DNA from 4 places in the Arthrobacter sp. Sr24 genome. Region 3 is predicted to be linked to each of the others. Evidence: riboswitches for the same ligand, from Rfam matches in the RefSeq annotation. Region 3 holds a riboswitch; each other region holds the start of a gene.

Region 1 (7,596 bases), on a different contig from region 3:
TACTGCCTGCTCGATCCTGTTGGTCCCCGGGTAGGTCTAGATTGAGGAACATGAATGGCGTTGAAAGTGTCTGCACCGCTCATTAGGGGCGCAGCTCCGAGATTGTGGTGGCTGGCTGCTGTGGTCACCCTTGCCGTGTGCGCCGTTGTGGTCGCGACCGCTGTCGGGCGGCAGGGTCTTCCGGCCCTGATGCGTGACCCAGGAGCCTTTGTCCGGTGGGGATATGGGGTCGCAACGACGGTGCAAAATATTGCTGTCGCCTCGACCATCGGCGCCTTGATATTCGCAGCCTTCGTCGTTCCCCCCGCCAAACAAGGAACGAGGAAGAGGAATCCGGTGGCGGCTCTGACAGCCACCGGAGAAGAGCATCCCGCATTCACTCGGGTCATGATCCTTGCCACGGCCTCTAGCCTGCTGTGGACGTTCTCTGCCTTGGCAGTACTGATCTTCAGTTTTGCCAACATTGCAGGAGTCCCGCTCTCTGCCAGCAGCGATTTTGTCTCCAAGCTCGCTTCTTATGTCACGGACATCCCCACCGGAACCGCCTGGTTGTGGGTGGTGATCATTGCAGCGCTGGTGTCCACGCTGACATTCGGGGTCCGTTCAGGGGCTGCTCTGGCAGGTACGGCAGGTCTTGCCCTGATGGGCTTGGTGCCAATGATCCTGATAGGTCATGCTGCCGGCGGCAGCGACCATGAGCAAGCCGTCAACTCGCTGGGCTTGCACTTACTGGGAGTGACTTTGTGGTTTGGCGGACTGCTTGCCTTGATGGTTGCCGGATCTGCCTTGGGAAAAGACACCGCCCGCGTCGTGATGCGATACTCCACCGTGGCAGGCTTCGCTTTTGTGATAGTTGTCGCCTCCGGAATTATCAATGCTCTCATCCGGATCGATGTCCCTGCTGGGCTTGCATCTGCCTACGGGGTTATCCTGCTGCTCAAAACCGCGGCCACGGTCTTCTTGGGTTTTGTTGGATTCCTGCACCGGAAGTGGATTATTCCCGCTCTGGCTTCATCGAAGAACCAAGGCCGGACCCAGCCTCTGTTCTGGCGCCTCGTGCTTGTGGAATTGCTGATCATGGGAGTCGTCAGCGGCCTCGCTGCAGGATTGAGCCGCACACCTCCACCTGGCGGGGAGGACATCAGCCCGGCGTTGAGCCCGGCCGAAGTTCTCACCGGATATTTGCTGCCGCCGGATCTGACCGTCGAGACCTGGATCACGGTATGGAGGCCCGATTGGCTGTGGATTGCCGTGACCATCGCTGCAGCCTACCTGTATCTGCGTGCCATCCGCGTCCATCGGCTCCGCGGTGGCAGCTGGTCATGGGCTCGAAGCCTGTCATGGCTGGCGGGTCTGGGACTGATGGTGTTCTTCACTTCCGGCGGACCCGCCGTCTATGGTCGTGTCCTGTTCAGCGCCCACGTGCTCGACCACCTGGCGCTAACGATGATTGTCCCGGTGCTTCTCGTCCTTGGGTCCCCGCTGACTCTGGCCCTGAGGGCTTTAGAACCCCGGACGGACGGCTCGATGGGGTCTCATGAATGGATCGCGACAGTCACCCAATCCCGGGCGTGGACACGTGCGACGCATCCCGCGGTCGCTTCAGCGGTCATGGTCGGGTCACTGGTGTTCTTTTACTATTCCGATGCTTTCGGTTTTGCCCTCCGGCAACATGCGGGCCATGAGCTGATGAACGCCTATTTCGTAGCTGTCGGATGTTTATTCGTCCAGTCCATGCTCGGCACTCGCCCAAACCCCTGGCCGATGGCATCTTACCGGGCGCGCGTCGTCCTGCTTGTAGCAGTGATGGCGACCCAAGGAGTGATGGGGGCCGTTCTTGGCTACTCCAGAACCCTTAGGGAGCCGGAATGGTTTCAGAGCCTGGGAAGAACCTGGGGCCTGGCCCCCCTGGCAGATCAACAAGCAGCAGGAGTCATCCAGTGGGTAGTAAGTGCAGGAGCAGTCCTCACGATCATCCTTCTCATATCCATCCAAAAGTCACGTTCGGGTCCCGGAAAAGAACGCAAACACAATTCAGATCATGCGCCGAGAGAACCATATGCTGGGCCGCACCTGAGGAAGAAGTCACATGCTCCCCAGTGAACAAGTTTGGACGCGCCAAGCACTTAACCACTATGGCTTCCACAACTCAACGACTTCCCCTATCGACTTGGAGATGAACTCATGAGCGGTCACGATCACGGAGTGGCAGGCACCAGCCAGCGAGGCAGACTCATACTTGTCTTTGCCATCACCTTCACCGTCATGATTGCAGAAATCTTCGGATCCATTCTGACCGGAAGCCTGGCCCTGCTGGCCGATGCCGGGCACATGTTTACAGACTCAACAGGACTCTTGATAGCGTTGATCGCGGCGTCCTTGGCGCTAAAACCAACAACCTCAACCCGCACTTGGGGCTATAAACGCGCCGAGATCATTGCCGCTGCCGGACAGGCCTCGCTGCTTTTGGCCGTCGGGGGATTCGTCATCATCGAAGGCATCCGCAGACTCTTCGAACCGCCAGAGGTGGGGGAGTCAATGATGATTTGGTTCGGCGTCATCGGCCTCATCGGTAACGTTGTCAGCCTTGTCATTCTTTCTTCGGGACGCAACCACAACTTCAACATGAAAGCCGCTTTCCTGGAGGTCCTCAACGACGCGTTGGGATCCGTGGCGGTCATTGTGGCCGCCATTGTCATTGCAACCACCGGGTGGCTTCAGGCAGACGCCGTCGTGTCGTTGCTGATCGGGGCCTTGATCATCCCGCGGACAGTGAAACTGCTCCGGGACACCATCAATGTCCTGATGGAAAGCGTCCCCAAAGGTCTTGACCTTATGAGCGTGCGTGAGCACATGCTTGCCCTTCCCCACGTCCTTGATGTCCATGACCTGCATGCAACCTTGGTGGCCTCCGGTACGCCGGTGCTCTCCGCACACGTCATTGTTGAGGACTCCTGCATGACCAACGGTCATGCCGAAACCCTTCTGACTGATCTGCAGCAATGCGTTGCCGAACATTTCGAGATCAGCATCGAACACTCAACGTTTCAAATAGAATCCTCAACCCACCGAGACCAAGAAAATATCCATCACTGACGACAACGAGGCCCTCGACCTCAACTACTCCCGCAGACACATCCAAGACAGTCGGATTGGTTGAGGCCGCCGCGCAACAGGGCAAGTATGAGCAGATGTACAACAAGATGTTCCAGACACAGGCACAGTGGGGAGAGCAGCAAGAAACCAGGGCACCCCTGTTCAGGACGTTCGCGCAGGAACTGGAGTTGGACATGGTCGCCTACGATGTCGCGGTCGCGGATGAGAAGGCGAAAGACAGAATCCGTAAAGACATCGCCGATGGTAAAGCCCTCGGCGTGACAGGCACACCGACCTTCTTCCTCAACGGCGAAATACTCGAACTCACCAGTGAAGCAGATTTCCGCCAACAACTCACCGAAGCAGCACAATAGGCCCCGCTCGCCCCGATAGCTCACACGACCACCCCACTGCGGTATTTCTCGATGGTTGGAAACCGCACCGCCCGGAAAGGAATAGTTCCCCATGTCTCCAGCTGGCGCACCGTTTCGTTTTCCCCGGGCAGCGATTATTGCTATAGCAGTCCTGGGATTGCCTGCAGCAGCGCACCTGATGGCAGGAGGCGAGCTGCCCTCACCAGCAATTCTGGCTGCTTTGTCCTGTGTCGTCTTCCTCTCCGCGGTTCTCCTGGCAGGTAGGAAAATGACTGTCCCGGTGCTCGTGGTGTACCTGGCCGCGGGCCAGACTTTCCTGCATTATGCGTTCTCCGCACTTTCTCGGGACCGCGATGTCTCGTTCGAAAATGGGGCACATCACGCCATCGTGAGGACGGCAATCGCAACGGTCCCGCATGAGCACCTCACGGCCGCGGATTCGCCACTTATGATGACCTTGCACACCGCTGGGACCATCGTCGCTGCACTGGTCTTGGCGTGGGGCGAGGCGGCGCTTTGGGCGCTTGCACGCTGGCTTTGTCCGCTGATTGTGGTCCCAGAAGTTTTTTCAGTTGCTCCAGCTTTCCGCGCCCTGCCTCAACAATACGGCGCATTCGCACGGCGATGGAGGTATCTCGGCAAACCTTCTATGCGTGGTCCCCCTCTCTGGAGAGCGCGTCTGCCCGCGTAGCCTGCCCGGCCCTCCGTAGCGGCAACCATGATTCCTGGACGTTTCCTTGTACGTGGGTGCTACGACGTCCGGCCACGAGGAGCACGCGGGGAACGCGGGGAACGCCTTGGCACTAGCCTGACAAATCATCCAGTGAACCACACAACAGAATTGCAGAAATACACGATGAAAACACGCCCCATTCGACGCTACCGCCTCCGTCTGGCCTTGGCAGCGGCCATGCTCATTCCGGCTTTCGCAGCCGCCCCCGCACTTGCCCATGACGCTCTCGAGTCCACCGTGCCAGCCAGCGATGCCACAGTCGCCGTCGCTCCCAGCTCAGTCTCCCTGACACTGTCCAATCCCCCGGCCGATTCCGACAGTTTGAAACTCAGTATCATCACCGTCACCGACGGAGAAGGAAAGACCGTCAGCGACGGCAATGTCACCATCCAGGGCCCCACACTCTCCACCGCCATTACTCCGGGAAGCAATGGACAATACAAGGTGCTGTGGCGTGCAGTTTCCTCAGATGGGCATCCCATTGAGGGGAACTACGCTTTCACTGTAGAAGACCCGAAACAGATTACGGCGGTCACGAAAGCGCCAACCGAAGCACCAACCGAAGCTGCGGCCGAGGGGAGCCCTACGGCCACTACCGGAGCTGGAACTGCCGCCGAAGAACCGGCAGCATCCAACGCTGGGACTTTGGTGTTGGCCATCGGCATACCGGCCGCCATCCTGGCTGCCGCACTTGTAACGTTGATCATCGTTCGTCGAAACTTGCGTAAAACCGAGGCGTCCTAGAGCAGGCCCATTGGCGTTCTCAAACACGTCCTTCGGACGTTAACGGTGAACGGCCGATTCCCGGGCAAACTCTCAGGGATCGGCCGTTTATTCGCGCACGTCCGCCGTGCGACGGCTATTGAGATATCGAGAAACACAACCTCCAAGGACGCTAACGGCCATAACAACGAAGGCACCCACACCGACACCGAAGAGAATGGTCGGCAAAGAGGTACGGGAGCCCGATGATTCGGCTGAGATGATGGCGAGCCAATAGAGGACAGTGACCAACAACCAGGCTGCTCCACTGAAGGCTGTGAACCGCGACCACGCCGCGAACCAGCGATGGCCGCCCTGATAAGAGAAGGCCACTGCCACTGCCGCGATCCCCGCTGCAAGCAACAGCTGGGCTCCAAAGAAATAGGCTGTGGCGATGAAGCCCACAGGAATGCAGAATCCTCCGATGAGTAAAAGCCGGCGGACGCCCAGAGGCATTTTGGCTCCGCCGACGTCCTCCCCACTAAGGGTGGCCGGAGCTGGCATTGCGTTGGGGTCTGGGGCTGAATCGTTCATGAATCCTTACGGGAGAGTGGCGCTGGAGAGAGCTGTAGAGCGTAATCGTCTTCAGGGCGACGTTGGGTAGATCCACGTTGGCCGGCGCTGATGCCAGGGCAGAGAAAACACTTGTTGAATCAAGTGATCTACGCACGGTCAACGCATTGCTCTGTGCTCATTTGCCCCTCACAGGCTCCGCCCAGATTACTAAGCGAAAATATAAGACATATGAGCATATGTTCATACTACCGCCGTCGGATCGCTCAATCCGAGGTTTATACGCACGATGCGGAAACGATGGTGCAGCCCTGACCATCTCCAGGGACAGCCAGCTTCCATCCGTACCGTGTTTCTGTAACCGACGCAGCGGCAGTAACTCACCAAACAAGGCTTATCTGAATTGATATGCCCGTGTGCCGTTTCGCCAAACCCCGCCGGCGGTCCACGTTCAATTAGCTCCTAGGCGGGGGTGGAGGACCCACCAGCGGTGCGCTTGCGTACCTTGGGGTGAAGCACACTGAACCGACCACCGTGAAAGCGTCCGGTCCTTAGGTGTGCCGGGCTGATCTCTCGCCCGAATCCGACAGCTAACTTCATCGGCGCGAGAGGATTACCACCATGCAGTCCCATAGCCAACACGGCCGCCGCCGTGCCCAAACGCCCGCCCCGCCTCCCCGAAATCTGGGACACCACTGGTCCAGGCCTCCCATCTCCGTGTCGAAGCCTGGCCGTCTCGGGCGACGGTTTAGCGCCGTCGCCGCCTCCGGATTCATCGTGGCTGTCACTCTGACGGCCGCTCACGCTGGCGTTGCCCACACCCCCGACACTTTAAAATCAGCCACAGCCGTAGCGGCGAAAGAGATCCCGCAGGTGACTGCCAATAAGGACGCGGCCATCAGTTTCGATACGCCAGCCATCACCAGCAAACCGGCACCGCCGGAGTCTCCCGCCCAAACCCAGGCCAGCCCGCTGCAAGCTGCACGGCCGGCCCCAGTGGCGACGACGCCGGAGACTTCGTCAGCGACTTTGCGCCCGCCGCTGGCGGCCATGAGCGTTAACTCCCCCTTCGGATATCGGTCCAATCCACTCTCGGGCGCCAGCGGAGAGCTGCATACCGGCTTGGACTTGGCAGCCACATGCAATACCCCGGTCTTCGCGGCCGGTTCCGGAACAGTCACAGAAGCTGGATGGAGCCCCTACGGGGGAGGAAACCGCATTGTCATCGACCACGGCAACGGGATCCAAACCACCTACAACCACCTCGCTGGCATCGGACTTAGCGTCGGACAGCAAATCACTCAGGGAAACGAGGTGGCCGGGGCTGGTACAACGGGGAACTCCACCGGTTGCCATCTCCATTTTGAAGTCATGCTCAACGGTCAAACCGTCAACCCGGATCCTTTCTTGTAAAACGGCCCCGGGGTGGCATCACCCCGCTCCGGACTGTGACCGGTCCGGAGCGGTACGACCAGTTTTCGCGTGGCCAGCCCATGGACGGACCGCCCCTGGCATGGCCCCAAAAGTGTAGCCGTCCTGGAACGAGGGCAGGGTGAGCCTTATGCGGCTCAGATCATGGAAGATATACCCAGCCTGCCAGCGCCGTCGAGGTAGGTAAGCGCTGTCGTGGCGAGCGGGCGCCTATTGTGCTGCTTCGGTGAGTTGTTGGCGGAAATCTGCTTCACTGGTGAGTTCGAGTATTTCGCCGTTGAGGAAGAAGGTCGGTGTGCCTGTCACGCCGAGGGCTTTACCATCGGCGATGTCTTTACGGATTCTGTCTTTCGTCTTCTCATCCGAGACCGCGACATCGTAGGCGGCCATGTCCAACTCCAGTTCCTGCGCGAACGTCCTGAACAGGGGTGCCCTGGTTTCTTGCTGCTCTCCCCACTGTTTCTGTGTCTGGAACATCTTGTTGTACATCTGCTCATACTTGCCCTGTTGCGCGGCGGCCTCAACCGCCAAAGCGGCGGTGCCGGAGTTTCGGTGCCCGGGTAGCGGGAAGTAGCGGTTGATGAAGGTTACCCGGTCCCCGAATTCCTTCTTCATTTCCTCTACTACGGGATACATGGCACCGCAGGCTTCACATTCGAAATCGAGGAATTCCACGAGCTGAGCCTT
Region 2 (7,596 bases), on a different contig from region 3:
TGCCTGGGCTTGGGCATCCCCTTCCTGCTGGTCGCCCTCGGATTGGGCTGGGTAACCAAGGTCTTGGGCTTCGTGCGCCGACACATTCGCATTGTCAACATCGCAGGAGCCTCCATGCTGATTCTGCTGGGCCTCATGATGGTCAGCGGTCTCTGGATGCAGTGGATTTACCAGCTTCAAAACCTCTCCGGCACCTTCCTCACCCCGGTCTAACCAGAATTCTTTCAAAGGAAACAACCATGACTCTTCCCCTGAACCGCCGATCGTTTCTCGGTCTCTCCGTTGCAGCGGCCGCTGCGGCAGCCCTGGCCGCCTGCACACCGGCCACTCGCACCCCCACCCAAGAAGCCCGCATCATGCCTGGCGACCCTGTCGTCGCAGAGTACGAGTCCAAGCGCCCAACCTCCGGGACAACGGTAAGTCAGCAACTCAAGCCCGCCGCCTTCACCACCATGCTGGCCGGCAAGCCCGTCACGACGTGGGGGTACAACGGTGCACTGGTCGCCCCGACCATTCGCGTCAAGGTCGGCGACCTACTAGACGCCACAGTCAGCAACGGACTCACCGAAACCACCAGCATCCACTGGCACGGTCTTGCCCTGCGCAACAACGACGACGGCGTCCCTGGCCTCACCCAAGAGGCGATCGGGGCCGGCAAGGACTACTCCTACAAATTCGCGCTCTCACACCCCGGCACGTACTGGTATCACTCGCATGTGGAAATGCAGCGTGAACGCGCCCTTTACGGGGCCTTGATCGTCGAAGACCCACAGGAATCCCTGAAATACGACAAGGACTGGGTCATCGTTCTGGACGACTGGTTCGATGGAGTCACCGGCACTCCGGAGGAGGTTCTGGCGGCGGTGTCCAAGGGGATGCCCAGCATGGGCGGCATGGACCATGGAAGTGGCAGCGGCCCCATGGTCATGGGCCACATGCTCATGGGTGCCACCAGCGACTTCCTGGGCGGGGACGCCGGAGACATCTCCTACCCGCTCCACCTCTTCAACGGCCAAGATCAAGAAAACCCGGAAACGATCACAGCCAAGGCCGGGGAACGGATCCGGCTGCGGATCATCAACGCCGCCGGCGACACCGCCTACCGGGTCGGGGTACCAAACCAGCAACTCACCCTGACCCACACCGACGGGTTCCCCGTCAAACACACCGACGTTGACGCCGTCGTGCTGGGCATGGGGGAACGCATCGACGCCATCCTCACCGTCAAGGAAGGACAAACCCCTCTCCTGGCCTTGGCCGAGGGAAAAGCACAGATGACCTACGGGCTCGTCACGACCGGAACGGGCACAGCCCCCGCAAAGGACACCCTGCCGACCGAGCTAACGGGAACAGTGGTCGACGGCGGCCAACTCACCGCAGATCCGTCCGTAACATTCCCGGCCAAAAAGTCAGACCGCACCCACGAAGTTCGGCTGACCGGTGGGATGGCTGACTACGACTGGGGCATCAACGACCAGCGTTTCGACATGACCAAACCTTACGAGAATGCCTTCGAGCTCAAGGTGGGGGAACGGATTGAGGTGAAGTTCATCAACGACACCGAAATGTGGCACCCGATGCACATTCACGGCCACACCTTTCAAGTGGGCATCGAAGGGGCCCGCAAGGACACAGTCATCGTCCGCCCCAAGGAGACGGTCACCGTCTACTTCGATGCCGACAACCCGGGGCAATGGCTCATGCACTGCCACAACGCCTTCCATGCCGAACGCGGCATGATGGGCGTCTTCTCCTACATCAAATAGGGCAGGACCACCATGAATGCGACTTTGCTAGCAACTTTATACATCCCCTCACCCACAGTGAGTGCCCTTCAATTAGGTCCTCTCACTATCCGCTTCTATGCACTGTGCATCCTCGCCGGAATCATTGTCGCCGTCTGGCTCACGGGCAGACGGTTGACCGCCCGTGGCGGTCAACCCGGAGTGATCCTCGACATCACGATGTGGGCTGTACCGTTCGGTATTGTCGGCGGACGCATCTACCACGTCATGACCAGCCCCGAACTGTATTTCTTTCCAGGGAAAAACCCATGGGATGCGGTGAAGATTTGGGACGGGGGAATGGGAATCTGGGGCGCCATTGCCCTGGGCCTTCTGGGAGCCTACATTGGATGCCGCCGACACCAGGTCGATTTCGCCGCCCTAATCGACGCCGCAGCGCCCGGGTTGCTAATCGCCCAAGGACTTGGCCGATGGGGAAATTGGTTCAACAACGAACTCTACGGCGACCCGACTACTGTGCCCTGGAAATTACAGATCCATCAGATGGACTTCAGCACGGGCTTAGCCCACGTGGACAGCACCGGAAGCCCAGTTGTTCTGGGATATTTTCAGCCAACGTTCCTCTATGAGTCCCTCTGGTGCTTGGCCGCCGCAGGATTATTGCTATTCCTTGACAAGAAATTCAATTTGGGTGCCGGGTCGGTCTTTGCCCTCTACGTTGTCTCGTACACCACCGGACGGTTCGTGTTCGAGCTCCTGCGCTCAGATTATGCAAACACGATTCTGGGCCTGCGTGTCAACACCTGGGTCTCCGGGTTGCTGCTGCTCGCAGGTCTAGTAGCTTTCTTGGTTCTCCGGCACAAAAAACGTTCCACCGTGGAACCAGCATCGACCAAGCCTGCATCCAATAGACCCATAGACCCAATGGAAAGGAACCCTAAATGAGCAGCCCAGCAGAGCGCCAGGCCGAACGCCAAGCAAAGATCGATGCCGTTTTTGCTGCACATCGGATAAAACAGCACCGCAAGAACCTCTTCTTATACGGTGGCCTTGGTCTGCTGGCCGTTGCCGTAGTCATCGTTGTGACACTCGTCATCACCGGATCCATTCAGGCACGCAACGAGACGGCCGCGGCGGCCAAGCAACCCATCGCCGGAGTCACGACATACCCGAATCTCACCCGAAAACACGTCCAAACCCCGGTAACCTATACGCAGCAACCCGGCGTCGGCGGGGACCACGCCGCGACCTGGACGAACTGTGGAATCTACACAGATCCCGTCAACGAGCAGCGGGCCGTGCACTCCCTCGAACACGGAGCCGTATGGATCAGCTACAAGCCGGACCTCTCGCCGTCCGCAGTGACCACACTGACTGCCCTAGTCAAGGGCAAGCCCTATGTCCTCCTCAGCCCCAACGCGGGCCAGACTGCCGCCATCACGGCAACTGCGTGGGGTACGCAACTGGACGTCCCCGATGCTGATGACACGAGGCTGCCCATCTTCATCAAGGCCTACAGCATGGGTCCCCAAACTCCGGAGCCCGGGGCCCCGTGCTCCGGCGGCTCGAACGGCTAGGCAACCCACTACGCAACTTTAGGAGACACCCATGAAAAATCCCGTCACCGGCGATGATGCTGCGAAGAACTACCGTCATCATCGATTCCTGGTCAGGGTTGGACAGGTAATCATGGCCCTTGGCTTGATGGTTGGACTCTCGCACTGGATAGCCCACGTTGTCATGACCGGCGGTCCGCCCGGTATCCAGGACCTGTTTATCGGCTACCCCACTGCGGCGGTGTTGATGATCGGTGGCGCTGTTTTGGCCGGGCGTGCCGCTCCTAAAAGTAGCTGATTTGCGCGGACTAGACTTTCTCGTCAGACAGGACCACTTGATTGTTGGTTCACGAAGCAATTGAGGGCAGCTGATTGCCCAAAGTGTCAGCTAAGGGTCAATACTTGCCCGGGTCCTACACGGTCCCGGGCAAGTATGATTCAGGACGCCAACGTTGAATTTCCCCGCTGGCAGCTGGCAGGCCCAATGAAGGGCGCCAGGCCGGCTTGGTTGCCTCCTGATTAGCCTGGGAACTGCTTACCCTGATCTGGGCGGACCTGCACAGCTTCGGCGGCTTCCCGCGAGCGGCCTTATCCATCCGTCGGCTCCTTTGCCTGCCGTAGTCGACGGGCAACGCTATCGTAGTCGCCTGATTTTCCACACCCGAAGTCCTATCGCCCGGGTAACCGGCAGCCTAGAAACTCGACGAGAACACCGCGCCAATGATGGCCGCAGGGCAACGTTCACTCAAAGCCATGCCCCGGCAGCAATCCATCATGACGTCCTTAGATGAAGGGCGCCGGATCGACGGTCTGTCCATCAACCACGACCTCAAAATGCAGATGGCATCCCGTGGAATTGCCAGTCGTTCCGACTCCAGCTATGGCAGCCCCGGCATTGACCTGCTGGCCGACACTGACCCCAATGGAGTCCAAATGGTTGTATGTGGTCTTGATCCCATCACCGTGGTCGACAACGATTCGATTTCCGCCACCGTACGGGCTCCACCCCGCCTCAGTCACGGTACCGGCGCCTGACGCAAACACTGAGGTGCCACACGCGCCAGCAAAGTCGATCCCAGTGTGCAGTTCCCCTCCCGCCCCAGTCAACGGATTAACCCGATACCCAAAAGGCGAGGTGACCGTCAGCTCAGCCAACGGAGCACGGAGTCCTGAGGACGGCTGCGCCGGCGTTGACTCTTCTACTGGCGCCGCTCCTGGAACTTCCGCGGGAAGGGGGGCCTCTTGGGCACCCGCCGGGTGCAGGGCACTCGGCGGCGTTGGTGTCTGAGCTGGCTTACTGGACACCAATGGTTTGGCGAACGACACCACGACATCCTCATCCGCCGTCACTGTCGGTTGCACTGAGGATATAGACGCACTGGCGGTCACTGCGGGCGAAAGATGACTGGTTTCAGCATGGGCGGCAGGAAGCGCTGTCAATGCAATGAATCCCGCTGCTGCCACAGCCAATGCCAATGATTTCTTGCCCGTGAAAGACTCGGGAGCCACATCGGGGGCTGACGCCCAGTGACGTCCTTTGTTCTCCGTGGTGATGAGCTTTGATTTGGTCGCGCGACGGCGTCCGTGCTGGCGGTGGGCAGGCATAAATAGGGTCCTCTCAACGCCTACGAAGTTAGCTGTCGGATTCGGGCGAGGTATGCCCGGCCGGCCCAACGCTCCGCCACACAGGCAGTGATTCGTTGAACAGGCTTCACCCCAAGGTGCACCAAGGCACCGATCGTGGTTCCTCCGCCCCCGTCACGAAAATGAACGATCGCGGACCGCCGACGGGGTTCGGCGAAGCGGGCCACGAAATACCCATTAGGGGTATATATTTTCTTCAATCCTAACGGACACGAGCCGAAAGTTATAATTTCGTTACAAATGAAGTTTGGAGCCCTAGCCAACCCGCCTTGCCGCCACTGGCTGGCCACCGGTCCGTGGTCCCATACACCCAGGATCAGCACCATTATTGGACCCGCTGAAGATAAAATGCTCTCAATTGTCGGCCCCCGCAGTCTTCTACAGGTTCGCGGTCTGACCCACGAAATGATCCGACTTCAGGCGGTCAGGCCAAAACCGCACTATGGCCAACAGCCTTCGTCAACGACCACCTCTGGTCAGGATGCACCCAGCCGAATACGGCTGGCTCCGCCCATCCACCGATCATCTCCAGACAGGAAATCCAGTGCTGCATGGATCCCGCATGCGGCATTCCCCTGCACCACCATCATCCCGCCTACTTTCCCTTCGCCCATCGCTTCAACCAGATACCACCAAGGCCAGACCCCTCAGCAAATCCACCCGGCCCCCACCCTGCCGCTGCCCCACCCAGAAAATCCTTACACGTCTGGCACCCAAGGTCTTACCCGAGGCGGGAAGTCCCACGGGCAGTAGTCATGGGTGAGGACGCCCCCGCGACCATGAGTCTGTATGTCTACTCAAAAGTGCCCCCAATGTCACGTCCTTTTTGACCCACGTCGGTCCACTCAGTTGTACTGTTCAGCCGAGTGCTCTGGGCGATACCGCGAGCGCCGTCGTCGAGATAGGCGACGTGCCACAGCGCGAATAACTTCTCAAACGCTTGTCGCCGTGGAGCGTGCCGATGGGAACGCTCGCCTGCTGCTTGCTGAGAAGCGGCATGAGCGCAGCCTGCACTCCGAGGCATCAGTTGTGGTGACCAAGTTTCAGGAAACGGTCTTGGCGCGAGACAAGGTCATTGATGAGCAGATAACTCGGCTCCAACTTTTGAGCGCCAAGTATTTTGATCAGTCCGGGCAGCTTGCTGAAGCCAAGGCAGCATGTACCGAGCTGACGTTGGAGGTCTCGCGGATCTTGAAGGACCGGCATGCTGACGTGCAGGACCTGATGCAGATCGCGGTTCGCATGCTCCAGCTCACCGACCATCTCGGTATCCCCCTTGATCGTCCGACTGCGGATATCTTTCTCCGCCGCGGCTGGAATACGAAAATTCCTGCAGGCTCACGGTGACTGTCTCCATCGCCCGCCTCACCGCTCACAGCGGGGTCAAGTACCTGCTGAAGACCACCATGTCCGACGACGTTCACCTCGCCTCGGGTCATGCCACCAATTACTACATGAAGGCTGGCACCCCTCCTGGCAGGTGGCTCGGTCAAGGACTTGCTGGCATCAGTCGCAAGCCCTTGGATCCAGTGAGCTCAGGTGATGCCAACGCGGTCTTCACACATGCCGAACATCCCAACACCCACGAGCCGTTGGGGCGCCATCATGGCCAAACGACTGTGGCCCATCGCAATGGCGAGGACGTTCAGCGCTATGCTGTTGCTGGCTTCGATCTAACCTTCAGCGTTCCTAAGTCGGTCTCGACGTTGTGGGCACTGGCCCCACAAGAGGTTCAACGGCAGATCCTCGCCGCGCACCATGAGGCCGTCAACGAAGTCCTGGCATGGTTGGAACAATCTGCCATTCACACTCGCACTGGACGAGGCGGCGTCGCCCACGTCGGAACCGTCGGCGCCGTCGCTGCGGCCTTTGACCATTGGGAGTCCCGCGCCCGCGATCCCCAACTCCACACGCACGTCGTCATCGCTAACAGAGCGCAAAGAATCACCGACCAAGCGTGGGCCACATTAGATTCGCGAACCCTCTATAGAGCCACGGTAGCCGCCAGTGTGCACTACAACGGGCTCCTCTTTGACCGGCTGCAAGACAGGCTGGGTGCAGTTTCTGGTTTTCGAGCCCCGGCTGGTCATGACCGGAATCCGCGCCATGAGTTGGTCGGTGTGGATGATGCCTTGATTCAGGAGTTTTCCAGCCGTTCGCAGGGCATCAATATGGAGACTGATCGCTTGATTGCCGAGTGGGAGAAAACCCACGGGTCTGCCCCCTCGGCCACCACCATCATTAGATTCCGTCAACAGGCAACTCTCTCCACCAGGCAAGCCAAAGAGACGAACCCTCAACCGTTGGACAGTCTCTCTGCGGGGTGGCGCGACCGCGCCGAAAAGTTGGGTTTCGATCCAGCGCAAGTCCTGCGCCACACCATCGATCGTTCCCATGAGCGGCCCGTCACCGTCGCCGACCTGACGGCGCCTTGGGTGACCGCTGCTGCGGCCGCATCACGGGAAGCGGTGGCCAGACGGAGAGCCACATGGAGCCGCTGGAACCTGCTGGCCGAGGCAGAACGCATCTGCGCCGAAATCCGGTGCGCCACCAGTGTCGACCGCCGCCACATGATCGACGCCGTGACCACCGAGGCAGAATCACAGTGCGTCGCCCTCAACACTTACCGCTACAAGATCCCGCTCAACGCC
Region 3 (7,596 bases):
GGCGCGTGCAGCGGTGGCGAGCATCGCCAGTGACTGGGCTATCGGTAAGCACCTCGGCGCACGCAGCGAAGGCGTTCGGTGCGTGACTCACCTCTTTGAGTCCCGTCAGCCCGGCTATTCCGGTTGGGTCTGGTTCGCCTCGCTGAGCCGGGTATCGCGCAGCAAGGAATCCACGGTGAACGAGGTGGGCATGTTGCCTACCGAGGACTCCGTGCTGGCGCCCGCCTGGGTGCCGTGGGCAGAGCGTGTCCGGCCAGAGGACCAGCAAGATGATGAGCCCGCCGCTGTTGAGACTCATTCAGAAGCGGACGACGCCGAAGCTGACGCCGCCACCGATGACCACGGAGACGATGCCGGGGCTACTGATAGCGACGAAGGCTTTGAGGCTGACGCCGACGGTGCTGATGCTGACGGTGAGGACGCGGACGACGCGGACGAGAGTCACGACGAAGCCGAGACTCACTAAAACACGTCTTGGCGTGAGTGTGCTCGGGGTGCCTGAAGACGGTAGCCCGAAGACAGTGGTCAGGAAACGGTAGTCAAAAATTGTAGGTAAAAGATAAGGCCGCTTCCCGAGATGGGTAGCGGCCTTATCTTGTGGTTCTTTGGAACTAGATGTTCTCAATGACGTAGTCAATGCACTTGGTCAGTGCGGTGATGTCATCGGGATCAATGGCCACGAAGGTGGCGATGCGCAGCTGGTTGCGGCCCAGCTTGCGGTAGGGCTCGGTGTCCACGATGCCGTTGGCGCGCAGCACCTTGGCCACGGCGGCCGCGTCCACAGACTCGTCGAAGTCAATGGTGACGATGACGTTGGAGCGGTCTGCCGGGTTCACCACGTACGGGGTGGCCACGGCGGATTCTTCGGCCCAGGTGTACAAGCGGCCTGCGGAATCAGCGGTGCGTGCCGAAGCGAAATCAATCCCACCGTTGCTGTTGAGCCACTGAACCTGGTTGTTTAGAGTGACAAGAGTGGAGAGTGCAGGGGTGTTGTACGTCTGGTTCAGCAGTGAATTGTCAATGGCGGTCTTGAGGTTCAAGAAGTCCGGAACCCAGCGGTCGGAAGCGGCAATGCGTGCGGCACGCTCGAGCGCTGCGGGGGAGAACAGGCCGAGCCAAATGCCGCCGTCGGACGCGAAGTTCTTTTGCGGTGCAAAGTAGTAGACATCGCTTTCGCTCACATCCACGGCCAAGCCTCCTGCTGCGGACGTCGCATCGATGAGGACCAGCGAGCCCTCGTCGGCCCCAGCAACACGCTTTACAGGGGCTGCAACTCCGGTGGAGGTTTCATTCTGGGGCCAGGCGTAGGCGTCCACCCCGGCTTCAGCTACGGCCACCGGGCGGGTCCCGGGCTCAGCCTTGATGATGGAGGAAGCAGCCAGGAACGGAGCCTTATCGGTGGCCGCGGCAAACTTGGAGCCGAACTCGCCGAAGGAAAGGTGCTGGGCCTTGTTCTCTACGAGGCCAAAGGTTGCCACGTCCCAGAAAGCTGTCGAGCCGCCAACGCCGAGGATTACTTCGTAACCGTCGGGTGCGTTGAAGAACTGCTTCAAACCGCTGCGGACATCGCCTACGAGATTCTTGACCGGGGCTTGGCGATGGGAGGTGCCAAGCAAGGATGCGCCGGCCACGGAGAGTGCCGCTACCTGCTCGGGGCGAACCTTGGAGGGCCCGGCGCCGAAGCGGCCATCGGCCGGGCGCAGGTGTGCAGGGATGGTGAGGGGCGTGGATTCGCTCACGAGTTGCTCCAAAATTAAGCGATGGAAGTGGTGTTTTGAGCCAAGGGCTGTTGCCAATTCTGCCGTAGAAGTGCGCGCAGAAGAAAAATAGAGCCAACAGTTCCGCAATATGGGTTTTAATACAACTGCACTATCTCTGCCCCGATCCCACCGTCCGTTTCGGCCCGCTGTTCATGTTTGGTGCCGCCGGGACAGTTTCCCCGCAGGGGCGCAAGCAGGCTAACGTAGAGAGGATGCTTTATGTCTTAATCCTTGCCCAATAACAGGAGGTCGTTGCCGTGGCAGATCTGATCGACACAACTGAAATGTACTTGCGTACCATCCTGGAGTTGGAAGAAGAGAACATTGTTGCCTTGCGGGCGCGTATTGCCGAGCGTCTGCACCACTCGGGCCCTACCGTTTCGCAGACCATTGGACGCATGGAACGCGATGGCCTAGTCATCGTCTCCGGTGATCGGCACCTTGAACTGACAGCTGAAGGCCGCGACAAAGCAACGCGGGTCATGCGCAAGCATCGCCTCGCGGAGCGGTTGCTCTCAGATGTGATTGGGCTGGACTGGGCTTTTGTGCACGAAGAAGCCTGCCGTTGGGAACATGTCATGAGCGAGAGGGTGGAGCAGCGTCTTTTTGATCTGCTGGGACGCCCTAATGAATCACCGTACGGAAACCCCATCCCGGGCTTGGAAGAGCTGGGAGGTGAGGTAGCTCCCGTTTTTGCTGCGGGCTTGGTCACATTAGTAGAGGCTATGACTAGCTACTCGGCGGGCCAGGAAGTCATTATTCACAGACTGTCCGAAAGGATACAAGTGGAGCCCGAACTTCTGCTCCAATTGGACGAGGGTGGATTACGCCCAGGGGCCCGGATTTCCTTGGAACAAGTGGGGGAGTACATCTCCGTGCGGGTGCCTGGAATTGAGGGTGCCTTGGAACTCCCGCCCGAGGTCGCATCGCACGTTTTCGTGTCCATGAGCTGACCGTCTTTTTGACACTCCACTATTGATGAATAAGGTAACGGAATTATTACGTTTACCGCTTGTGCCGTATAGTAAATATCTGACGCCGTAATCAAAGCGTTACCGTACTGCGACACCGAACCTTGCCTTCGCAGCATGGACAGTAATCATTTAGGCAAGGGCGGGGGAACCACTTTCGACGGGCCAATGGTCCGTCTTGGGGTGAAGCTCACACTCGAAACGCAACACTGGCACTACCTATGACGCAGCCCTAACGCTGACTGCGCCTTGGCTATGCCTGTGTCCAAAGAGCGTGGGCCGGATCAAAAGTTACACTCTCTGATCCGAATCCGACAGCTAACTTCGCAGGTGCTTTATATAGAGAGGTTTTTAGTGTCAGAGGTCAAAGTGCGGGGACGCCGTCGTGCGTCGTCGTTGGCAACACATGAGCTGTTGTCAGTGCCCGGTAGTCGCCGGGAAGCAATTGCTGCAGAACGGGCAACTGCCCCCACCAGCAGTGCAGTAGCCCAGATGCTGCGTGCCGGAGCCGCCAGCGGCGCCGGACAAAAAATGGGCGTAGCCATGGCAGCCACGGGTCTAGTCCTGGCTGTTACGCTTCCTTCCACGCAGGTTTCTGAAGACCTCCACATGGATACTGCAGTAGCTGTTTCCGCGGAAACGCAGGTCACAGCAGGTGCGCAGATCCCCATCACCTTCGCTACTCCGGAAATCGGCAGTGCTTTGAACCCAGATGGACAGCTCAAGCAAACCCTCAAGGTCAACGCCTCCAACGTGACCCTCCAGGCCTCCAAGGGAACCCTCTCGGCGCCCCTAGTGACCTTGGTGGAAAGTTCACCGTTCGGTAACCGCATCAGCCCCATTACCGGCCAGATCGATGAACGCCACACCGGTCAGGACTACGCTGTCGCGAGCGGCACTGAAGTGCTCTCCGCCGCCGGTGGAACCGTAACCTTCTCAGGCTGGCACAGCTACGGTGGAGGCAACCGCGTGGTTGTAGACCACGGTAACGGCCTCTCAACCTCGTACAACCACATGAGCAGCAACCTAGTGCAGGTTGGCCAGAAGGTTGAACGCGGCGACGTAGTGGGCCTCAGCGGCTCCACAGGCGCTTCTACCGGCCCCCACCTGCATTTCGAGGTCATCATCGACGACGAAGTTGTCGATCCTAAGGGCTGGCTTTAATTCCCCCACAGGGGCTCTATAGTTACGACTTAGTCACACGACCGTGACCTTAACGTGACATTGGGAAAAAACTGTTGTACCGTCGTAATCGCGCCAACTTCGAATCAAGTGGGCGCCCATAAGCCGATTGCCTAGCTCTGCCACTGCTTATGGTCCGTTCGTATCAATCGTCTGGCAGGGGCGGGGGAACCAATAATCGGGATTCGTAGAATGCTTGCGAAACCCTAGGGGTGAAGCCGCGAAGCGTTTAGTCACTGGCAAGGGAGAAATTCCTTGAGTGGATCAACGTGGAGCGGCCGGGTGACTCCCATCCGAATCCGACAGCTTACCTCGCAGGCTTTGGGAGAGGAATCCTTCTTGGCTTCAAACACTGCCCTCGGGCGCCACCGCGCCGAGGTTGTTAAGACCAGTCCGATCTCCACCCTCACGAAAGCCGTCAGTTTCAATGTCGGCGGGGTTGGTCGTCAGGCTGCTGTCATCGCAGCAGCTTCAGGACTTGTACTGACATCCGGTATCGCCGCAAACGCCGCAACTCCCACCGTGGAGCGCGCTTCGGACGGTGCCACTACGCTGAACTTGAACACGGAACTCGCTTCCGCTATCACGGCAGCTTCAACGGTGAAGATTTCCTTCGCCACCCCCACCATCACCTCCACCCCGGCTCCTGTTGTTGAAGCGCCGGTAGTTGTAGAGGCACAGTCCAGCGAAGTTGCAGTTGCAGCACCGGTTGCTGAAGCAGCAACCGCCGCAGCTCCAGCAGCTCCTGCGACTCCTGCTGCAGCAGCAGCAGCGCCGGCCGTAAGCGTCACCGAGCCGGAGCCTGTCGCACCTCAGCAGGCTGCAAGCGGAGTTGGCGCAATCATTGCCAGCGCTGCCTTGTCTCAGCTTGGCATTGGTCAGGACTGCACTGCGCTGGTTCGCAACGCTCTCTCTGCAGCTGGCATTTCCTGGGTTGGCTGGCCTGGCGACTACCTGAACAAGGGCCGCTTGGTCTCTCAGGGCGAAGCTCAGCCCGGCGACTTGATCTACTATGCAGATGGTGGTGTGGGTCTGGCCCACATCGCTGTTTACATTGGCAATGGCCAAGCCGTTCACGGTGGCTACCAGGGAACCACCAAGATCGCCGGTGCTTCCATTTATGGTGCCTCCGCTCCTGTCTTCATTGCAGTGGGCCACTAAGTATCACCCGCTTTTTGCTCAAAGCCCCGTCTTTCGACGGGGCTTTAGCGTTTAAACCCAGCAAGGTTGATCTATAGCATGGGTACATGACTGACACGGCGCCTGGCCCCCTTCATGCCCTGATTCTGGCTGGCGGCCGATCAAGTCGGCTAGGTGGCGTGGCCAAAGCAGGATTGCTGATTGGGGGTCAGACACTCCTAGCGCGAACGCTCGATGCCGTCGTTGGGATCCTCGCCAATCGGACCGTAGGGCTTCAGCAGACTTTCCCTCTCGACTCCCTACAGTTTCTTGCACCCACTGCTTCGCGCGACCCTGCCCTGGCGGATCGGACAGGTCCAGCGGATGGCGGGATCGCCGTCGTAGGTCCTGTAGAGCAAATTTCAGATTGGCTGGAAGGTGCTCAAGCCCGCTCAAAAGTGATGACAGTCCAGGAAAACCCACCCTTTTCGGGCCCTGCTGCGGGGATCGCTGCCGGTATCGGGGCCCTGAACTCCGAACGTGGCCACGTGTTGATTCTGGCCTGCGATATGCCGCGGGCTGGGGCGGTGGCTCAACTTTTGGTCGATGCGCTGGATGGCTGTCCTCCTGGACAGGGTGTGATGGCGGTGGCTGCGGGGAAGAAGCAGCCCCTGGCCGCCATTTATCCTTTGCTGGAATTACAGGCTGCGACTGATAGGGCACGGGAGGCGCACCGCCTAGATAATGCCTCGGTTTTCGCACTGGTTGCTAATGTGTTCATGAGGGACCTCGCCGTCCCAGCAGAGCTGACGGCGGACATTGATACTTGGGCGGATGCTCGTGCGCAGGGGATCGCGGCGCGAGCAGCCGGTGCGGAAGGATGACTGTTGGAAAATCATGATGAGTTGTTGCAAGAGTGGACCCAGAAGCTACTGGAGGCCTTTGAAATTGGTGACCTCGATGTGGACATTCAGTCTGTCCTGAATGTGGCCGGGGTTGCGGCGCACTCGATCGTGCGTCCGGCAGCACCTCTGACGACTTTTGTGGCTGGACTGGCGGCAGGATTAGCGGCGGGATCGGGCCAAGCGCCTGAACCCGTAGCTATGAAGGCTGCGTTGGGGCTTGCGAAGAAGCTGGCCGCGGCGCAAGCACCGGCTGTGGATGTTCCGGCTGCAGACGCTCTAGCAGTCGGCGAAAAGTCTCCGGGAAACTAGTGCCGTCATGATTCAGGACGCGGACGCTGCCACTAAACCGACCGCTGCTACTAAACCGACCGCTGAAACCGGGGAATCAGCCGCTGCAGTTTCACCTGCTGAGTCACCTGTTGAGTCATCTGGTGACGCGGTGGTTCAGGCCAAGGTGGCGACCGGGGAGTTTGCGGCCGGGGACTTGGCACGTGAGGACTTACCGGCTGGGGAGGCTCCAGACCAGAGCACACAGAGCAAAGTTTTGCCCCATACATTCCAAGAAGCTCGCGAAGCTGCTTGGAATGCGGCGGAGCCGCTGGTGGCACATTCTGTCCCACTGCGCATGGCAGTGGGCCGAATACTTGCCGCGGATGTTTTCTCCGGTCATGCCATGCCACATTATGCTTCCTCGGCCATGGATGGCTGGGCGACTGCGGGGAGCCCTCCTTGGATTCTGGCAGAGCCTGGCCGCAGATTGGCCCCTGGCCAGGCTGTCCCTATTGTCACTGGGGGGCTGATTCCTACTGGTGCTAAAGCTGTCCTGCGCAGCGAATCGGGCGAACTTGCCAAGGATGACGAGGGCCTGCCAGTTCTAGTACGCAGCGCCGGGGCCCGTCCCGGAGAGCCGAAGAACGCCCAGCATATTCGACCCGCGGGTCAGGAAGCTGCCGAGGGTGAACTGCTGATCGGCGCCGGTGTTACCTTGAATCCGGCTCATGTATCCCTCGCGGCACTCGGTGGTCTCGACGAACTTTCGGTGTTGGGCCGCCCTGCCGTCAAGATCGTTCTCACAGGCGATGAGGTGGTGACCGCGGGCCTGCCTGAACCAGGATTTGTCAGGGATGCTTTCTCTCCGCAGCTAGGGTCCGTGGTGGAGATGCTCGGAGGCACGGTGGTTGGACTCCAACGCGCTGCCGACAACCTTGCCTCCATGCTGGAAGCCCTGGCAGACGACGAAGACGATCCGGCCGACGTCGTCATTACCACCGGTGCTACCGGGAATTCCAGCGCTGACTTCCTACGTGCCGCCATCGAATCCATGGGTGGCAAGGTCCTCATTGCGCACATTGCCATCCGCCCGGGCCACCCCACTTTGCTGGCAGAACTTCCCGACGGGCGGTTCATTGTCGGCTTGCCCGGCAACCCGTTGGCCGCCATGGTTGGGCTCATGACTTTGGGTGCACCGCTGCTGGCACGCCTCGGAAGCCTGCCGATGCCGGCGCTCACCGAGGTACCCTGCGGCTCACCTATCAAGGCATACCACGGGCCCACCCGGCTCATGCCGTACCGGCTGGTGTATGGTTTGGCCTCGCCGTGCGCACATACGGACTCTGCCATGATGCGTGGGCTAGCAGCGGCCGACGGCGTCATGGCAGT
Region 4 (7,596 bases), on a different contig from region 3:
GAGGAGTTCGTCGCGGCCCACGGTGCGGGTGCCGTTTTCCACGAGGTAGTTCAACAGTTCGAACTCCTTGAAGGTGAGATTCAAGGTGTCGCCGTCGAGGTGGACTTCACGACGGGCAAGATCGATCAGCACGCCGGTGGGGCGCTGTTCGGCGGGGGGAATGCGGACGGCTTCGGCGCGCTGGCGGCTGGCCACTGTGGGGTCTCCGAAGGTGGAGCGGACTACATCCAGCGCGGTTCCCACTGCATCTGAGGGAGCAATCGCCACTGCAGCATAGCTCTGCGCCTGCGGCACTAGACCCTGGGCATACGTCCGAATGTCTTGAGCAAGCTTGGCAAGTGAGGTTCCGGCAGCTGCCGCAGTGTCCTCATCCACGCCCACGTAAAGCACGAACCCGCGGGCCACATTATCGGGACTGACGCCACGGAGGCTATCCGAGCCGGCCCCTGCAATCACGGGCGTGGGAGCCGTCATGGGGTTGCTGTCTGTGGCCGGAACTGCGCGCAGACGAGCCGCGGCGTTGCCTGTGTCGGAACGGAATCCGAGGTGTTCGGGCTGTGCGCTGCGAGTTGAAGATCCCTGGCCGGTGTTGCGAGCAACAGCTTTGGCGGCATTGCGAACTGAGATGTGGACGTAACCAGATGCTACTGACATTGAACTACCTAGGTGTATGGCCGTGTGACTACGGCGCGAATGCTTCCTAATGGTTCTGCCCCTCCAGAACCATGTTGCCTTGTATTCCAAGGCCGACCCAAGGGCCAAGACTTATGCCTGCTAAGCCGTACATTGCTTCACATGTCATCTGCGGTGCTGCTATCGGCAGATGTTTGCAATGATTGCTCTGTGCGGCGATAAAGGCTGTGAGTTAGGCCTGCATTCGACAACCACGCATGAACCGTCCGGTGTCTCCTAGACGGATACTTGCTGTGGGTGCAGAACTTACTGAGTGGGTGTTCACACTTGCCAGTGTCCTACGTAACAAAGCGAACTTGCAAGTAACAAAGGCCCGATACGTCCAGCATGTGAGATTGTGATCCAATTTGTGAGCAAGCTAATATTGTTGCTTTGCTCTCATTTTCGGAGGAAATAACGGGATTGGCCAAATTATTACTTGTACATGCGCTGATAAGCATTGTTTAATTCGTCATTTTGATCATTTTTGGCAAAATAGTTTTCTCGCTCTTAAAGCACGTTCTAAACATCTCCCGCAAGTCACTCCCTGAACGCAGCTTCCTCCCAGAGTTTGACGCTAGGTGAACAGAAGTTTACGAACCAGTGAGGAATAGAGACATGTAGGCCAGCAGTTGAAGCGCCGGTCCCACGCGGGCCGGCACACACCCGCCGCCCCCTGATCCGGCAGCCCCAGGCCGGCTATCCGGCGGTACGGCGCAGGCCCAGCACGGGCCAATGCGGGCGCAGGCCCTTAATCTGGTCCCGCAGCCTGACGTTATTGCGCCGATTCATCAGGATCAAAGCAGCCAAGCCCGCAACGAGGGCAACAACCGCTGCCAGCCCCAAGGACCAGCGCGCCCCAAATTCAGTGGCAATCCAGCCCACCAGCGGAGCACCAATCGGCGTCCCGCCCTGCAAAACAACCATGTAGACAGCAAGTACCCGTCCCCGCATGGCCGCATCGGTGGATAATTGAATGGTGGTGTTGCAGGCATTCATGAACGTGAGCGAGGCGAGCCCCACGGGCACTAGAGCAATTGCATAAAGGACGTAGCTCGGCATGAAGGCAGCCACCGCCACGGTGATCCCGAAGCCAAGGGCGCCGCCAATGATGTACAGCATCCGTGTGTTCTTGCGGCGGGCAGCCAACAACGCCGCCCCCAACGTGCCAATCGCCATAACAGAGCCCAGCAGCCCGTACTCCCCCGGCCCCAAATCAAATACGGTGGTGGCCATGAGCGCGTTAGTGATCTGGAAGTTCATACCAAAGGTGCCCACTACGAACACCAGAACCATGATCATGAGCAGATCGGGCCGCTGCCGAATGTACACCAGCCCTTCACGAATCTGCCCCTTGGCGCGGGGCACATGCACCGCCGGGACGAGCTGATCGGCCCGCATCCGCCACAGGGAGAAAATGACTGCCGCAAAGCTGGCGGCGTTGATCAGGAAGGCCGGTCCCGTGCCAACCAGTGCGATCACCAGCCCGGCAACACCGGGGCCAGCCAGCCGGGCCAGGTTAAAGGAAGCGCTATTAAGTGCGACGGCGTTGGGCACGTCTTCTTTAGCGACCACTTCCGAGACAAACGCCTGCCGCGACGGAGCGTCAAAGGCGCTGGCAACTCCCAGGAGAAGCGCTAGTGCATAAACATGCCACAGTTGTACAGACCCTGTGACCACCAAGATTCCCAACAAAAGCGCACAGATTCCCATGGCCGACTGGGTGATCAGCAACAGTTTTCGTTTGTTAACCCGGTCTCCCAAGAGTCCGGCGTATGGGCCTATGAAAATAATGGGCAGAAATTGCAGGCCCGTCGTGATGCCCGCGGCCGTTCCTGAGTTATTGGTCAAGACCGTCAAGACCAACCAGTCTTGGGCCACGCGCTGCATCCACGTACCGATATTGGAGACCAATGCACCGGTCACCCAGAGCCTGTAGTTGCGCACCTTGAGCGCTCTAAACATTGAACTCATTAGGCGCTCATCTCCTGCAGGATCAAGGCCGCCTCGTGGAGCGTGTTCCGTTCCTGTGGCGTGAGTGCAGCAACTCGTTGCGCCAGCCACGCAGTGCGCAACGACCGGGCGTAGTCAAGGGCCGCACTGCCGGCAAGGGTAATACTGATCAGCACTTGGCGCTTGTCCTGGGGGTTTTCACTCCTGCTGACGAAATCAACTGCCACGAGGTCATTGACGATCCGAGTCATGGACGGCGCCTGAATTTGTTCCCGCGAAGCCAGCTGACCCACCGTCCGGGGCCCCTCCCCCAACCCCGCCAGAACCGAATATCTGCCTGGACTCAATTCCCCCGTCGCCGCTTCGGCCCGGAGCCGCCTGGAAGTTCGCATGATGGCCACTCGCAGTTCCGCGGCTAAGTAGCCCGGATCTTGAGCGGCGGAATTTGGGGCGCCGGTACCTGCCGTGACATCTGCAGCGGCCGGTTGGGTGGAATGTTCAGTCATGGATGCTCAGCTACCTAGCTACACAAGTTTCGTATCTTCTGCTTCAAACCCTAGATCGTTAGCAGTGCTAAGTAAATGTCATACTGGTCACTCGCGCTAGCACCAGCCAATAAAGTTGCCTACTACAATGCTCGTTACCAAAATGTGACATATGGTTTCGGTTCGGTTACTCTCGCTAGAGTGCCTCTTGAATCATTACCGGTTCTGGCATTAATGGATGGTTCGCCGAGCTCTGCCGCCACCCATTTCCCTCAAGATCCATGGCAGAGACGGGGGACCCAATCTTTCTGGGCCTTCCCATTATGGAAGCCCTTGGGGTTAAGCCAGCGCAACGTCAACAGGCAGTGAATTCTGCCTCTCGAGGATGCGTGGCCGGATTCTCTAGTCCGTTCCCGACAGCTCACCTCGCAGGCGTAGAGAGGCACCCCACATGTCTGCAGCACCCCAGCGCGGCCGTCGTCGCGCAGAACCAGCAAACCGGCCCTCATGTCGCGACCTGGCTACCGCTCACAAAGATAATGCCCGGAGTCATGCAGCCACACCGCGCGGCGTTGCTGCCGTCACCACCACCGCCAAATGCATGGCTGCTGTAGCCGTTGTCGGCGCTCTGATGGCTGCCGGATCGGTGGCTTCGGACACCCTGAACCCTGTGGCAGGTGCCACCGACACGAGCAATCTGGTCGCAGCCATTGATCAGGGTACGCCTGCTGTTGTCTCGGCACCGTCGGACGCAGCCATTAGCTTCTCCGGGATCAGCGTCAGCTCCAAGCCTTCCCCCGCAGCCACAGCTTCCACAGCTTCCACAGCTACGGTGAAACCTGAAGCCGATGCGGTCACGCCCGTGGCGAGCCCGGATGCAGCCCCGCTGACCCACCCCGTTGCCGTGGATAACCCCGCCGCAGCGAAGGCTTTCGCGGCCAGCCAGCTAGGTTCCCACGGTTGGGGTGCAGACCAGATGAACTGCCTGAACCTACTCTGGGAGCGCGAATCCAACTGGCGCACCACGGCCGAGAACGCCTCCAGCGGCGCCTACGGGATCGTCCAGTCGTTGCCAGCCAACAAAATGGAAAGCGTCGGATCCGACTGGGCCACCAACTATGAAACCCAGATCCTTTGGGGCCTGGGCTACATTGAGGGCCGTTACGGATCCCCCTGCGGCGCCTGGGGCCACTCCGAATCCGTGGGTTGGTACTAACGCAGCTACCGGGCCCGCCGCTTACGCAAAATGCCACCCTTTGACGTTATTGCCATAGTTCAAACCCTGGCAATGACGTCAAACGGTGGCATTTTTCAAAAGTTGGTTTAGTCCACGACGCCGTAGAGTCGGTCGCCGGCGTCGCCGAGACCCGGAACAATGTATGCGTTCTCGTCAAGGCCTTCGTCGATGGAGGCCAAAACTACGTGAACGTTATCGCGTCCGCCGTGGGCTGCTTCGAGCTTGGCGAGGCCTTCGGGGGCTGCCAGCAAGCAAATGCAGGTGATGTCCGCTGCGCCGCGATCGAACAGGAACTTGAACGCCTCAATGAGCGTTGAGCCGGTGGCCAGCATCGGGTCCAAAACGTACACCTGACGGCCGGTCAGGTCTTCAGGAAGACGCTCGGCGTAGGTGATGGCCTCGAGAGTTTCCTCATTGCGGGCCATACCCAAGAAGCCAACTTCAGCCGTGGGTAGAAGGCGGGTCATACCTTCGAGCATGCCCAGACCGGCGCGCAGAATCGGCACCACCAGCGGCGTCGGCTTCACCAAACCGGTGCCAACAGCACTGGTCACAGGCGTCTCGATGTTGACCGGCTCCACGCGTACTTCACGTGTTGCTTCATAGGCCAGCAGCGTGACGAGTTCTTCAGTCAGCTGACGAAAAACCGGTGACGGAGTGTTCTTGTCCCGCAGAACGGTCAATTTGTGGGCAATAAGCGGATGATCCGCAACGAATACGCGCATGAATAAAAGCTACCATTGAGCCGTGTCCAATTCCTCAAATTTACCTAGAATCGAGACCACTACCACGGCCTTACATGCCCAGTGGATGGGTATTGCCCTTGCACAGGCACAGCAAGCCCTGACGACGGCGGATGTGCCGATCGGCGCAGTCGTGCTTGGACCGGACGGTGAAGTTCTCGGTTTGGGGCGTAATGAGCGTGAAGCACATGGGGATCCCACAGCGCACGCAGAAGTCGTAGCGATCCGCGAAGCTGCCGCGAAATTGGGCGAATGGCGGCTGAGCAATTGCACGCTTGTGGTCACCTTAGAGCCTTGCACCATGTGCGCTGGAGCCATTGTGCTGGCACGTATTCCCAAGGTGGTTTTCGGTGCTTGGGACGAGAAAGCAGGAGCCGCAGGATCAGTCTTTGACGTGCTGCGCGAACGCCGACTCAACCATTGGGTGGAAGTCTTCCCCGGTGTGCGCGAGGAGGAATGCGCCGCGCTCCTGAAAGATTTCTTCGGCAGCCAGCGGCTGTGACGGCATAACGCATGAGATCCGCTGGATTTCTAGCGCCCCCGAACTCTCTGGTGCACCTACGCGGTTGTTCGTTCCGGTGTCATCGCACCAGTCCACGTTGTAAGGGTAAGCCGAGACCATTGCTTGGCCGGGGACGGCAGTTTCGGGGATGACGAGCTCGGAACTGAACGCGCCGGCGTCGTTCATGGGGGCTTGGAGCTCCAGAGTTTTGGTTCCCGAGGAATCCAAGACCTCAATGTGTATTTGGGCGGTGTCCCCGTACCGCGGATCGCAGGTGGCATCCTTGGCCTGAACGGTGAGGCTGTCGCCGGGCTTGGCAGCGACGGCGCTCAGTGAGAACGGCGGCGGCATGCAGCCCGAGCCCGTCGGCGCCGTCCCACGCGGCCCCGAACAGCCAGTGACGGACGCCCCCGTGACCAGCACTGCCGCAGATACCCCCGAAACCCGCGAACACATTTTGCGCATGGTCAAACTCGCTTTCCGTAGCCTGCTGCTGCGTTGAGGGCGTCGATCCTTTTCTGTCGGCTGGCGGGGGAATCCAAACTGTAGGAACGGAAATCTCCTAGGTCCTCGCGGATGAATGCCTCAACCTCCGCGATGCGCTGCTTGACGGCGGCCGTAGGTGTTTTGAATGTCCAGTGGGCAATGCGTTCCTGGCCGGGATCGTATTGCCACAGCCCAATGATCTGGCCCCGATCAACGATGGGATGATCCGGCAGATCCGGCTGCAACCCATTCCCATCGTTGAGAAGTGGCGATGCCTGATCCGCCGCATCGAGCGCGTCGGCAACATTGCGACGCAAAAGAAACAAGGAGTCCGTTCCGGCCAGCAGCTGGATTTGTTCCTCCGTTGGGACGGTAAACGCAGCGGCCGCGTCGATATCCGAAGGCAGCATCCACAACCCCGCCGGATCCACAATTGTGGACTCCACAGCCCCCACTGCTGCGAGCGCAGCCTTTGTTTGCGCCACTGTAAACGCGGTGAACCACTGGCTCTGTTTCAGCGTAGCTCCGCCGGTCCAGCCCAGATAGTTTTCCATGAGCTTTGCCCGCGCCTGTTCTGGAGTTTCCTGCGTAACGGGCAATCCCCAGGCAACATAGGCGTAACGCTGCTGGTTCAGACGGCCCTTGATGGGCACGCGGCGGATGCGCCCATCGGCCTGCAGCAGCCCAAGCACCGTGGGCAGCGTTGTGGAGGCACCTTTCTTTTTGCCCTCCTCGCCCAGACTGCGCACGGCATCACCGAGCTGGTCTTTGAGTTGTTTCGGATCCAGGGGACCGCCGGCGCTTTGGAGCACTTTCAGAGTCTTGTTTGCCAGCGCATCTACCTCAAAACGTTCGACGCCGAGCTTGTCTAACACTTTCACCGGCACCTGGGCCGCGTCTTGACCAAGGGACAGTGCCCAGGGGTAGTCGCGCTCCCCCAGTACATAGGTGCAGCCGCGCGCCGTCGGAAGTTCATGAATGCGCAGGGCCGCCACCTCGGCGTCAGCTTGCTCACGGCGGATGCCTGCGCGGGCGAAGAGTGTCAGGTAGGGGTTGGCGCCCCCAATGGAGCGTGCCCAGCCGCCTGTGGCCAAGACATCCGCGGCGTTGCTGCCCGCAAGAGATCCGTCGAGACCTTGTTTATGCCAGCTATAGGCACGCTGCGTTGCACTGTCCATGAGGCCATCTTGCCCTATCCATTCACGATTTGTTCGGGGCTGAGGAAGCTCATTTTTGTTGTACGGCTTTGACCCGGTAAGGTTGACGCGTTGGTGACGTGTCCGAGCGGCCGAAGGTGCAACACTCGAAATGTTGTTCAGGTGAGAGCCTGACGTGGGTTCAAATCCCACCGTCACCGCCAATTAGCAAGGCGTCTACATCGTTGAATTGACAGCGAAGTAGGCGCCTTTGCTCTTTAGGATTTCAGTCCTGTGAGCGCACTTTGGTTCCGGAACCCCCTAAACAAGAAAAACCCCGCCAGACGACCCGACGAGGTTTCTCTATTACAGGATCACCATT

What was found. Region 3 has a riboswitch for cyclic di-AMP ahead of ACX80D_RS06325 (NlpC/P60 family protein). Riboswitches for the same ligand answer to the same signal wherever they lie in the genome.
Region 1: another riboswitch for cyclic di-AMP. It lies ahead of ACX80D_RS09920 (M23 family metallopeptidase); the one in region 3 lies ahead of ACX80D_RS06325 (NlpC/P60 family protein).
Region 2: another riboswitch for cyclic di-AMP. It lies ahead of ACX80D_RS09795 (M23 family metallopeptidase); the one in region 3 lies ahead of ACX80D_RS06325 (NlpC/P60 family protein).
Region 4: another riboswitch for cyclic di-AMP. It lies ahead of ACX80D_RS10495 (aggregation-promoting factor C-terminal-like domain-containing protein); the one in region 3 lies ahead of ACX80D_RS06325 (NlpC/P60 family protein).

Annotation. Positions count from the first base shown of each region.
Region 1 covers NZ_JBTNDB010000012.1:57,545-65,140, forward strand. The annotation lists gene ACX80D_RS09895 (cytochrome c oxidase assembly protein) at 55-2,103, shown strand; gene ACX80D_RS09900 (cation diffusion facilitator family transporter) at 2,185-3,096, shown strand; gene ACX80D_RS09905 (DsbA family protein) at 3,003-3,470, shown strand; gene ACX80D_RS09910 (copper resistance CopC family protein) at 4,327-4,947, shown strand; gene ACX80D_RS09915 (hypothetical protein) at 5,035-5,499, opposite strand; cyclic di-AMP (ydaO/yuaA leader) riboswitch at 5,926-6,094, shown strand; gene ACX80D_RS09920 (M23 family metallopeptidase) at 6,100-6,891, shown strand; gene ACX80D_RS09925 (DsbA family protein) at 7,120-7,596, opposite strand, start outside.
Region 2 covers NZ_JBTNDB010000012.1:30,682-38,277, forward strand. The annotation lists gene ACX80D_RS09770 (cytochrome c biogenesis CcdA family protein) at 1-213, shown strand, start outside; gene ACX80D_RS09775 (multicopper oxidase family protein) at 240-1,766, shown strand; gene lgt (prolipoprotein diacylglyceryl transferase) at 1,779-2,690, shown strand; gene ACX80D_RS09785 (DUF3105 domain-containing protein) at 2,687-3,322, shown strand; gene ACX80D_RS09790 (hypothetical protein) at 3,354-3,599, shown strand; gene ACX80D_RS09795 (M23 family metallopeptidase) at 4,085-4,906, opposite strand; cyclic di-AMP (ydaO/yuaA leader) riboswitch at 4,912-5,111, opposite strand; gene ACX80D_RS09800 (hypothetical protein) at 5,894-6,292, shown strand; gene mobF (MobF family relaxase) at 6,289-7,596, shown strand, end outside.
Region 3 covers NZ_JBTNDB010000006.1:111,988-119,583, forward strand. The annotation lists gene ACX80D_RS06305 (DUF3027 domain-containing protein) at 1-466, shown strand, start outside; gene serC (phosphoserine transaminase) at 612-1,739, opposite strand; gene ACX80D_RS06315 (metal-dependent transcriptional regulator) at 2,018-2,713, shown strand; cyclic di-AMP (ydaO/yuaA leader) riboswitch at 2,827-3,075, shown strand; gene ACX80D_RS06320 (M23 family metallopeptidase) at 3,086-3,895, shown strand; cyclic di-AMP (ydaO/yuaA leader) riboswitch at 4,038-4,248, shown strand; gene ACX80D_RS06325 (NlpC/P60 family protein) at 4,253-5,074, shown strand; gene mobA (molybdenum cofactor guanylyltransferase) at 5,161-5,916, shown strand; gene ACX80D_RS06335 (DUF6457 domain-containing protein) at 5,920-6,246, shown strand; gene ACX80D_RS06340 (molybdopterin molybdotransferase MoeA) at 6,254-7,596, shown strand, end outside.
Region 4 covers NZ_JBTNDB010000013.1:78,831-86,426, reverse strand. The annotation lists gene ACX80D_RS10510 (winged helix-turn-helix domain-containing protein) at 1-654, opposite strand, end outside; gene ACX80D_RS10505 (MFS transporter) at 1,372-2,646, opposite strand; gene ACX80D_RS10500 (MarR family winged helix-turn-helix transcriptional regulator) at 2,646-3,131, opposite strand; cyclic di-AMP (ydaO/yuaA leader) riboswitch at 3,361-3,557, shown strand; gene ACX80D_RS10495 (aggregation-promoting factor C-terminal-like domain-containing protein) at 3,562-4,326, shown strand; gene upp (uracil phosphoribosyltransferase) at 4,434-5,072, opposite strand; gene tadA (tRNA adenosine(34) deaminase TadA) at 5,095-5,592, shown strand; gene ACX80D_RS10480 (hypothetical protein) at 5,785-5,928, shown strand; gene ACX80D_RS10475 (hypothetical protein) at 5,906-6,094, shown strand; gene ACX80D_RS10470 (DNA glycosylase AlkZ-like family protein) at 6,060-7,256, opposite strand; tRNA gene ACX80D_RS10465 (tRNA-Ser) at 7,349-7,438, shown strand.